2 linked regions of the Pseudolabrys taiwanensis genome follow. Each later gene encodes a partner of the first gene's protein in a complex. Links are inferred from orthologs where the notes say so. Each region holds a gene or a part of one and is shown on either strand. Other genes may lie near its edges.

The links. Proteins that work in one complex are often made in the same cells at the same time.
Region 2: the proteins of DW352_RS25345 (region 1) and trxA are in contact, whole or in part, in an NMR structure (PDB 2IPA), measured with the Bacillus subtilis proteins. The link is inferred for Pseudolabrys taiwanensis from one-to-one orthologs.

Annotation. Positions count from the first base shown.
Region 1 is NZ_CP031417.1:5,325,966-5,332,953, forward strand. Bases 2,329-5,262 are described here. They hold DW352_RS25345 (arsenate reductase ArsC), read left to right. Parts: upstream 2,329-3,498; coding sequence 3,499-4,026; downstream 4,027-5,262. Other genes in these bases: DW352_RS25330 (DUF2272 domain-containing protein), read right to left, coding at 2,329-2,858; DW352_RS25340 (ArsR/SmtB family transcription factor), read left to right, coding at 3,111-3,470; arsB (ACR3 family arsenite efflux transporter), read left to right, coding at 4,033-5,085; DW352_RS25355 (hypothetical protein), read right to left, coding at 5,155-5,262. In the rest of the region: DW352_RS25325 (hypothetical protein), read right to left, coding at 1-1,710; more of DW352_RS25330, read right to left, coding at 1,788-2,328; more of DW352_RS25355, read right to left, coding at 5,263-5,904; DW352_RS25360 (cell division protein FtsQ/DivIB), read left to right, coding at 6,280-6,988. UniProt on the Bacillus subtilis protein: Catalyzes the reduction of arsenate [As(V)] to arsenite [As(III)]. In vitro, can dephosphorylate para-nitrophenyl phosphate (pNPP).
Region 2 is NZ_CP031417.1:3,932,131-3,934,854, reverse strand. It holds trxA (thioredoxin), read left to right. Parts: upstream 1-1,064; coding sequence 1,065-1,385; downstream 1,386-2,724. Other genes in the region: DW352_RS18665 (ATP-dependent DNA ligase), read left to right, coding at 1,610-2,608; addA (double-strand break repair helicase AddA), read left to right, coding at 1-972. UniProt on the Bacillus subtilis protein: Participates in various redox reactions through the reversible oxidation of its active center dithiol to a disulfide and catalyzes dithiol-disulfide exchange reactions.

The sequences.
Region 1 (6,988 bases):
GCGGCCGATGACGTCCTTGAGCGACAGCGTCCAGGTCGAGCCGTCGGTGCGCGGATAGGTGAACGTTCGCGTCGCCAGTTCGCTGGCGAGCATGCGTTGCAGATCTTCCTTCACGTCGGCCGCGCTTTTGCCGGCCGGCATGGCATAGCGTCCGGGACGGCGGGCCACGCGATCCGGGAAGCCGCGCACGACGTCGATGGCGATCAACAGGCGCAGATCGCGTGACGGCGTCGAGAAGTCTTCCCACGCGCCCATGGTCTCGAAGATAGTCGCGCCGTCCGGCATCGCGGCTTCGCCTTTGCCGCTGTTCAGGAACTTGCGGCCGTTCTCGACCGACTGCACCCGCACCTTCACCTGCTCCTCGAGCGAGTCGATGGCGTCCTTCATCGCCGCCGCGGGATCGAGCGGCTCGGGCGACATCACGTCGTCCATCTTGTCGTAGAAGGCCTCGACGCCGAGCTTGGCCTGTTCGAGCGAGAAGTCGCCGTATTGCGGGCTCTTGGCGATCTCGTTGTTGGTCAATCGCCGCAGGCCGCCGTTCGCTTCGCGCGCCACGGGCCGGAAGCGTTTGAAGCCGGGGCCGCCCAGCGCCGGATCGACGGCATAGAGGAAGTTGCCGCGCCAATAGCGTTTGCGGGCGACGGTGCCGTCCGGCTGACCGTCGACGGCGAAGATGATGCCGGCGGCGCCGTTGGCCTCTGGCACGCGGCGCACGATCATCAGCACGTGTCCATACGGATCGGCGTAGATCACGCCCGGCCGCAACGTGTCCTGGCTGAGCGCAACGGGATAGTAATCGGTGTTGTCGGAGTTGAGCGCCGTGCGTGCGGTGCCGGAATGGACCGTGTCCGCCACCGTGCGCATGAACTGTCCGAACGCGGCGGTAAGACCGGCGCGCCGCGCGGGCGCCGTCGCGGCGCCATCGTCGTCGGCCGAGGCGCGCGCGCTCTCCGCCGTCTGCGTGCTCGACCACTGGAAGCACTGCGGCGCCTTGCCGCCGCCGCCGCGGTTGCACTTCGAGAAGCCGAACGGCAGGCCCATCTTGAAGGCGAAGTAAGCGCGCAGGAAATAGGGCAGGTCGGCGCAGTCCGGCCGCAGCACCATCTTCATCTCGTCTTCGCCAAGCCCGAGATAGTTGAACAGCACATTGCGCGAGCGGTCGCGCAGCACCTCGTGCAGCGCCGCCCATGACGGCGTCGCGTCGAGCGGATCGTCGAACAGCTTTTCGATCCAGGCCGAGAACAGGTTCTCGGTCGCGCGCGTCCAAGCATGACGCACCGGCCAGACGCTGCCGGCGGTGGCGCCGGGGCCGGCGGGCCGCTCGGCGCGCACGGTGATCTCGCGGGTGATGGTGCCGCACTCGGACGATGTGAGCGTTGCGTGCCAGGTGCCGGCGGCGGGCGCGGCAACATCGGCGTACCACGCATAGGGCGGACCGTCGCTGCGCTTGCGCGACGTCGCCGCGACTCTGCCGTCCGGGGCGACCAGCGACAGTTCGCCCTTGAGCGGCTTCTCCGCCGCCATGATCACGCGCAGCGGCGCGCCTTTCCACGGCGACAGCGGCGCGGGCAGCATGGCCACCAGATCGTTGCAGGCATTGCCGGCCGATTGCGCGCGCGCGGTATTCGGCGCGGCAAGACAGGCGAGCAGCGCGCCTGTCGTCAGCAGCGATGCGGTCCGGGCGGAGGCGAAGCGGCGTAGGTGCGGCACGAAAGTTCCCCCGATCTTGCGGCTGTGGTCCCGACTATGGCGCAGTCGGAATCGCCGCACAATGCGCGCACCGCGCCTCAGCGCAATTGCAGCAGCACGAACCACTTCTGGTCGTTGAGCGCGCAGTTTTCCGGTGCCGCGCCGGGTTCCGCCAGCGTCCAGGCGCCGGCGCCGCCGCAGCGGCCGCTTTGCACCGGCGAGAGCTTCATGTCGCGCGTCAGGTTCATCTTGCGCGCGGTCACCGCGTTCAGGACGTTGCCGCCGATCGTGTAGATCTTGCGCGCCGGCGCATCGATGCGCGCCACCACTTCGCAATGCGTCCGCTGCAGCGTGCGCGCGCCGGCGGCGACCTCCTGCCGGATGCGTTCGCGCACCGCCGCGGCGCTCAGCTTCGCCAGCGACGGCTCGCGCTCAAGGCAGATCATGTCGCCGACGCGCGGCCGCGTCGTCGCCAGCGGGCAGGCGCGGTAGATGCGCGCGTCCGTCTTGTGCGCGACTTCGGCGGCGCTGGTCGCGAACGCGTCGTCGATGTAGACGCGGTGCGCGTTCGAAAAGGCAAAGCCGGTCGCGGTCGCGCCCGCCTGCCGCATGACATAGCTGATGAATGCCGCCGACCACGGCGTGTCGACGATCGCCGCGCGGATGATCGCCTCGCGCATCGCCTCGCGTTGCGCTGGATCGGCGATGCCGTCGGCCGCTTTCAGCAGCGGCCCGATGTCGACGCGCAGGCGCTCGGCGATCTGCGCGGCGTCCTGCGAGTCCGCGGCGCCGCGATAGCCGCGCACTTCGAGCTCGTCGCCGAGGCCGCCGGCGGCGACGCCGTAGAGCGCACGCCAATAGGCCAGCACGCGCCACCAGCCGAGACTGTCGAGGCGTGCCTCGCGGCCGTTGGCGCGATCTTCGCGGCGGCTCTCGGCTTCGGTCAGACCAAAATGGATGAGGCGGCCGCCGGCATCGATGCGATGGCCGCCAAAGGCGTCGAATTCGGCGCGGGCTGCTTGCGCGATGCGCTGCCCCAGCGCGCCGGAGGGCGTCGCCGCGGTCGCGGTGCACGTCGCCTGCACGGCCGGCCAGAACGGTAAGTCCTCGGCATGCGCGGCGGCGGCGAAGCCGATGGCCACGGCAACAAGGCAGGCAGTGGCGCGCATGAACTCCTCAAGGCTCCGGAGACGTCGGCGTGACATGCCACATCGCGCGCGCGCACCCAAGGCGGGATGGGCGCCGGTCCGGTGGTGTTGCGTCGTCCTCGCATTCTCGGTGTGACGGCTCCCAATGAATGCCTCGATGCGCTTCGCCAACGCCTCTCGGACGGCGTCGATGTCTTCGGCGATGTCGTCTCCGGCCGGCCGCGCTTTTGCGCGGACTTGACGCGGGCCATATATTTCGATATTCGTTGAAATATGGAAAAGACGGACGCTGTCGCGGCCTTGAGCGCCTTGGCGCAGGAAAACCGGCTCGATGTGTTCCGCCTGCTGGTGCAGGCGGGGCCCGAGGGCCTGCCCGCCGGCAAGGTCGCCGAAGCGCTCGACCTCGCACCGAACACGCTCACCTTCCACTTCGATCGCCTGCGCCAAGCCGGCCTCGTCACCGTGCGGCGTGAGGGCCGTTCGATGATTTATGCGGCGCGCTTCGAGACGATGAACGGGCTGCTCGGCTTTCTCACCGACAACTGCTGCCAGGGCGATGTCGCCGCCTGCGCGCCCGTGTTTTGCAAGCCCTCGACGCCGCGCCGCGCGAAGGCGCCGAAAGAATCCGTGTGACGACAACCATCAACGCTTGAGCTGAACCATGGCTGACAAACTGTACAACGTCCTGTTTCTCTGCACCGGCAATTCGGCTCGCTCGATCATCGCCGAGGCCATTTTGAACAAGCTCGGCGGCGTGAAATTCCACGCTTACAGCGCCGGCAGTCAGCCCAAGGGCGCGGTCAATCCGCACACGATCGCGCTGCTCAAAGGCCTCGGCCACGACACGTCAGGCTTGCGCTCGAAATCATGGACCGAGTTCGCGCAGACCGGCGCGCCGCCGCTCGATTTCGTCTTCACCGTTTGCGACAACGCCGCGGGCGAGTCGTGCCCGGTCTGGCCCGGCCAGCCGATGACGGCGCATTGGGGCATTCCCGATCCCGCCGAAGCGACCGGCAGCGACGCGGAAATCGCCGTCGCGTTCCAGGATGCGTATCGCATGCTGCTGCGCCGCATCGAAATCTTCCTGGCGCTGCCCATCGCCAAGCTCGACCGGATGACATTGCGCGCGCGCCTGCGCGAGATCGGCCAGATCGAAGGCGCAACCTCACCGCGCCCGAACGTCGCGTAATCCGTCATGAGCACCTTCGAACGTTATCTGTCGCTGTGGGTCGCGCTGTGCATCGTCGCCGGCATCGCGCTCGGCCATGCCGCGCCGTCGCTGTTCGCCACGATCGCGACGGCCGAATTGGCCAAGGTCAACCTGCCGGTCGCCGTGCTGATCTGGCTCATGATCGTGCCGATGCTGCTCAAGATCGACTTCGGCGCGCTCGGGCAGGTGCGCGAGCATTGGCGCGGCGTCGGCGTGACTTTGTTCATCAACTGGGCGGTCAAGCCGTTCTCGATGGCGCTGCTCGGCACCGTCTTCGTCGCGCATGTCTTCGCGCCGCTGCTGCCGGCGGAGCAGATTCCAAGCTATATCGCGGGTCTCATCTTGCTCGCGGCCGCGCCTTGCACGGCCATGGTCTTCGTGTGGTCGAACCTGTGTGAAGGCGAGCCGCACTACACGCTGAGCCAGGTCGCGCTCAACGACATCATCATGGTGTTTCTGTTCGCGCCGCTGGTCGGCCTGCTGCTGGGCGTGGCGTCGATCACAGTACCGTGGGACACGTTGTTGTTGTCGGTCGTGCTGTACATCGTCGTGCCCGTCGCGGTGGCGCAGCTGTGGCGGCGCTATTTGCTCGCGGTCGGCCCGGAGGCGTTGAAAACGACGCTTGCCCGGCTACAACCGTTGTCGCTCGTCGCACTGCTCGCAACATTGGTTCTTCTGTTCGGCTTCCAAGGCGAACAGATTCTCGCGCAGCCGCTCGTCATCGCGCTGCTGGCCGTGCCGATCATCATTCAGGTTTATCTCAACGCCGGGCTTGCCTATTGGCTCAGCCGTCAGTTTGGCGTCGCCTGGTGCGTCGCCGCGCCCGCAGCGCTGATCGGCGCCAGCAATTTCTTCGAGCTCGCGGTGGCCGCCGCCATCAGTCTGTTCGGCTTGAACTCCGGCGCCGCTCTGGCGACAGTGGTCGGCGTTCTCGTCGAAGTGCCGGTGATGCTGTCGGTCGTGAAGATCGTGAAGGCCTCGCGCACATGGTACGAGGCCGGCAGCCAGCGCCGCGCGGCGGTGAAGTCGGAAGCGTAGTGGGTTGCGCCTTGCTCCTGACGTCGTCGTCTGGCGCGCCACAAACAGCGCGCGCGGACATCGAACGGCTCAGGCGCTCTTGCTCTCGTGTGCCTGCCGGGCTCTTGCCAAGTCGGCCTCGAGTTCTTCGTCGGTATGCGTCTCCATGAAGGCTTCGATGCGCCGCGCCAGTTCGTCGCGGAGCGCGTCGAGATCGTCGGGCAGGTCGTCGTACTCGCTGCATTGACACCGCGCATTGGCCATCGGCTGCGCCTCGCGGATCTTCTGCAACGTCTGCAAGGTCTGCGTCATCACCGCGAGCCGCCGCGCGCAGGCATCCGCTTCCGTGCGTAGGCGCGGCTCGTTGCCGAGCGCCTCGCGCGCGACTTCTTCCGCCGCGATCTCCTTCAGCAGCAGCGCTTCGATCCGCTCCGCCGCTGTCTGCTCCCCTCCCTCCACGCGTGCAGCGCGTGGCGGGGAGGGGTCGGGGGTGGGGGGCGCTTCGAGTGGGAAGGCAAGACCGTTGTCTGCGACCACGCCCGTCCGCGTCTGCAGGCTCTCCATCAGCGCTTGCGCCTCGCTGACGAGCGAGGCCTCCGGGCGACCGTGCCTGCGCTGGCTGCGCTTCACCCAGCCGTGCCGTTCCACCAGTGAACTCAAGGTGGAGATGCCGATGGAAAACTCGCGCGCGAGGCTGCGCATCGGCTGGTCGGTCTGTTCATAGCGTTGCCGCAACGCGGCGAGGAAATCCTCCGCATATCGCACCATGGCGATGCTCCGTGGGAATGATGTTTGTGGCGGAAATAAAAAACGCCCCGGCGCAGACAGCATGCGGGCCAAAGAGTGGCCCGGACGCACCGGCGGAACGTGGGTATTTATACCCAGAGCAGCGTGACGCTGTCAAGGATTATAGTCTGCAGCTGGGACAACGCGTAGGGCGGGTTAGCCGAAGGCGTAACCCGCCGGGGCATATGGTGGATTGGCGGATTACGCTTCGCTAATCCGCCCTACGAACCCATCCCTCCCTTAATACCTCCCAACAATTCGTAAACTTTTACTAATCATTTACCAAATGGTCCGAAGACTACCCCATTGGCGGCGCGGCGCGTCCGGCCCTTGGGCCTCGCGCGCCGGTTGCCGGAACGTTTTGAGGCCCGAGCCGGGCCAAGGGGTCAAGAGCCGCCCGCGATGGATGGTCGAGCGCATTCTGCTCAGGTGTCGAAAGCTAAGAGCCGCCGTGCGCCGGTGACGGTGCCGCATTGGCCGGGCGCGGGTTCGCGCTGGCCGCGGACCTTGCGCCGCTGGGGCATGACGCTGGTCAATCTGAACGTGCCGCGCGGGGCGGGTGCCTCGGCCGTCGCGCTGTTCCTGCTCGCCACCGTGTCTTACGGCGTCGTGCGCGGCGAGCACGGCGGCGATCTCGCCGCCAACGTCCAGGACGTTTGCGACGCAACGGCGAACGCCTTCGGCTTCCGCATTTCCGAGGTGGCCTTGGCCGGCGAGCACGAATTGCCCCGCCAGCGCATCCTCGACATCGCCGGCATCACGGCGAACTCCTCGCTCGTCTTCCTCGACGCCGCGCAGACCCGCGCGCGCCTCGTCGGCAATCCCTGGATCGCCGAAGCCACCGTGCTGAAGCTTTATCCCGGCCGCCTGCGCATCGAGATCAAGGAGCGCAAGCCCTTCGCCCTCTGGCAGAAGGATGGCCGCGTCAACCTGATCGCCGATGACGGCACCGTGCTCGAGACCTTTGTGCCGGAGCGCTATGCGTCGCTGCCGATGGTCGTCGGCGTCGGCGCCGAGCGCGCCGCGCCCGGCCTCGTGGCCATGCTCCAGCGCTTCCCCTCGATCGCCAGCCAGGTGCAGGCCTCCGTGCTGGTCGCCGAGCGCCGCTGGACGCTGCATCTGAAGAACGGCATCGAAG
Region 2 (2,724 bases), 1.4 Mb from region 1 along the record:
GGCCCCGTGGTCTGGGGCACGGCGCGATCCGACGATGTCGGTGCGATGAGCGAGGCGCGCGAGCGCGTGCGCACCGACGCGCGCGACGAATATCGGCGCCTGTTGTACGTGGCGATGACGCGCGCGGCCGAGCGGCTGATCGTGTGCGGCACGCAAGGGCGCACCAAGATTCCCGATGGCTGCTGGTACAGCCTCGTCTGCGATGCGTTGGAATTGGACTGCACGACCGAGCCTGCGGACGATGGCGACGGCGAGGTGCTGCGCTATCGCAAAGGCGAGGCGCAGCCTGCTGCGGCCCAGCCGCGCGAAGAGATGCAGCAGCCGGGTCTGACATTGGTGCCGGCATGGCTGTCGCAGGCGGCGAAACCGGAGCCGGTCGCGGTCCGTACGGTGACACCGTCGACGGTGGAAGAGGCGGTTACGCGCAAGCCCGGCGCCACCGCCGATACGCTTGCGCTAGTGCGCGGGCGGCTGACGCACCGGCTGATGCAGGCGCTGCCAGACATCCCGGCTGCGCGCCGCGCGCCGGCCGCCGCGGATTATCTGGCGCGCGCCGGCACGGAGTTGCCCGCAGGCGAGCGCGATGCGCTCGCCGCGCAAGTGATGCGGGTGCTCGAGCATCCGCGTCTGGCGGCTTTGTACGGGCCGGAAAGCCGGGCCGAAGTTCCGATCGTCGGCCGGCTCGTTCTGAACGGCGAGACGATCCAGGTAAGCGGCCAGATCGATCGTCTTGCGATCACCGAAGACACGGTTTTTATTGGCGATTTCAAAACGAATCGGCCGCCCCCGACGCGAATCGACGAGGTGCCGCGGCCTTACATCACCCAGCTCGCGCTCTATCGCGCCGTGCTGATGAAGTTATACCCGGACAAGGCCGTGCGGGCCGCGCTGATCTGGACGGAAGTGCCTGATCTGATGGAGCTTTCCACGGAGACGCTGGAAGCCGCATTGGCGCAGGTCAAGCCCGCGTGAGGGCCGCTTGACGGTAGGGGGGGCGCTCCATAGGTTTCGACTCCAATTCCTAGACGCTTTATGCGCCGCGACACACAACACGAGGTATTCCCATGGCCGTCGGCAAAGTCTCAGATGCCACCTTCGAAGCTGACGTGCTGAAGTCGGCTGAGCCGGTCGTGGTCGACTTCTGGGCCGAATGGTGCGGCCCGTGCCGCATGATCGCTCCGGCGCTGGAAGAGATCGCCGGTGCGCTCGGCGACAAGGTCAAGATCGTCAAGCTCAACGTCGACGAGAATCCGAACACCGCCGCCAAGTACGGCATCATGTCGATCCCGACACTGATGATGTTCAAGAACGGCGAGATCGCATCGCGCCAGGTCGGCGCCGCGCCGAAGCAGAAGCTGCAGCAGTGGATTTCCGGCGGCGTCTGAGGGCGTTACCGCCAAAACTTTCGAAGCGGCCGGCCGAAAGCCGGCCGTTTTGCTTTTGCAGGGTGTCGCGCTTTTTCTTCACCTCCCCTGGAGGTGGGAGGGCGAAGTGCGCAGGCGTCAAACGCCGACATGCGAACGAATTCGGCCGACACTTTCTCAACCGAAGCCGTTGTCGCGCGTTAACGAGGGTCATGACCCGCGCGCTCCGCCAACCTTTCGCTCCGATGGAAGCCTTGTCCGTGGCCGAGATCCCGGCGGGCAAGCAATGGCAGTACGAGCCGAAATGGGACGGCTTTCGTTGCCTGGTGTTTCGCGACGGCGACAAAGTCGCGCTGCAATCGAAATCCGGCCAGCCGCTCACCCGCTATTTTCCCGAGATCGTTGCCGCGGCCGCCGCGCTGAAGGCCAAGCGCTTCGTGCTCGACGGTGAGATCGTGGTGCCGCAGGGGCGCGTCTTCTCCTTCGACGATCTGCTGCAGCGCATCCATCCGGCGGCGAGCCGCGTGCGGCGTCTGGCGGAAGAGACGCCGGCGCTGCTGATCGTGTTCGATCTGCTGCTCGACGCGGACGGCGATGTGTTGACGAAGGACGTGTTGCCGGATCGCCGGGCGCGGTTGGAAGACTTCGCCAAGAAGTACTTCCGCGGGCAACGGAGCATCCGGCTATCGCCGGCGACGACGAAGCTCGCCGACGCGCGGAAATGGCTCAAGCAGGTCGGCGGCACGCTCGACGGCATTATCGCCAAGCGGCGCGATGTGCCTTACGAGAGCGGCAACCGCCATGGCATGCAGAAGATCAAGAATTTCCGTTCGGCCGACTGCGTGGTCGGCGGCTTCCGCTACAACGAAGGCAAGAAGACCGTCGGCTCGCTGCTGCTCGGACTCTATGACGACAAGGGTTTGCTCAACCATGTCGGCTTCACGTCGTCGTTGAAAAACGAAGAGAAGAAGGCCCTCACCGACAGACTGGAGAAGCTGATCGCGCCGCCGGGTTTCACCGGCGACAAGCCCGGTGGCCCGAGCCGCTGGTCCACCAAGCGCTCGTCGCAATGGCAGCCTTTGAAGCCGAAGCTGGTGGTGGAGGTTTGCTACGATCACTTCAGCGGCGGCCGTTTCCGTCATGGCACGCGGCTCGTGCGCTGGCGGCCCGACAAGGCGCCGAAGCAATGCACCATGGATCAGGTGCTGCAGAAGAAGGCGGATCTGATGAAGTTGTTGAAGTGAGGTGTCCCTCCCCTGAAAGGGGAGGGTCCGGCGCGTTAGCGCCGGGGGTGGGGTCACATCACAATCAAATGCAGCCCCCACCCGGCTCGCTTCGCTCGCCACCCTCCCCCGCGAGC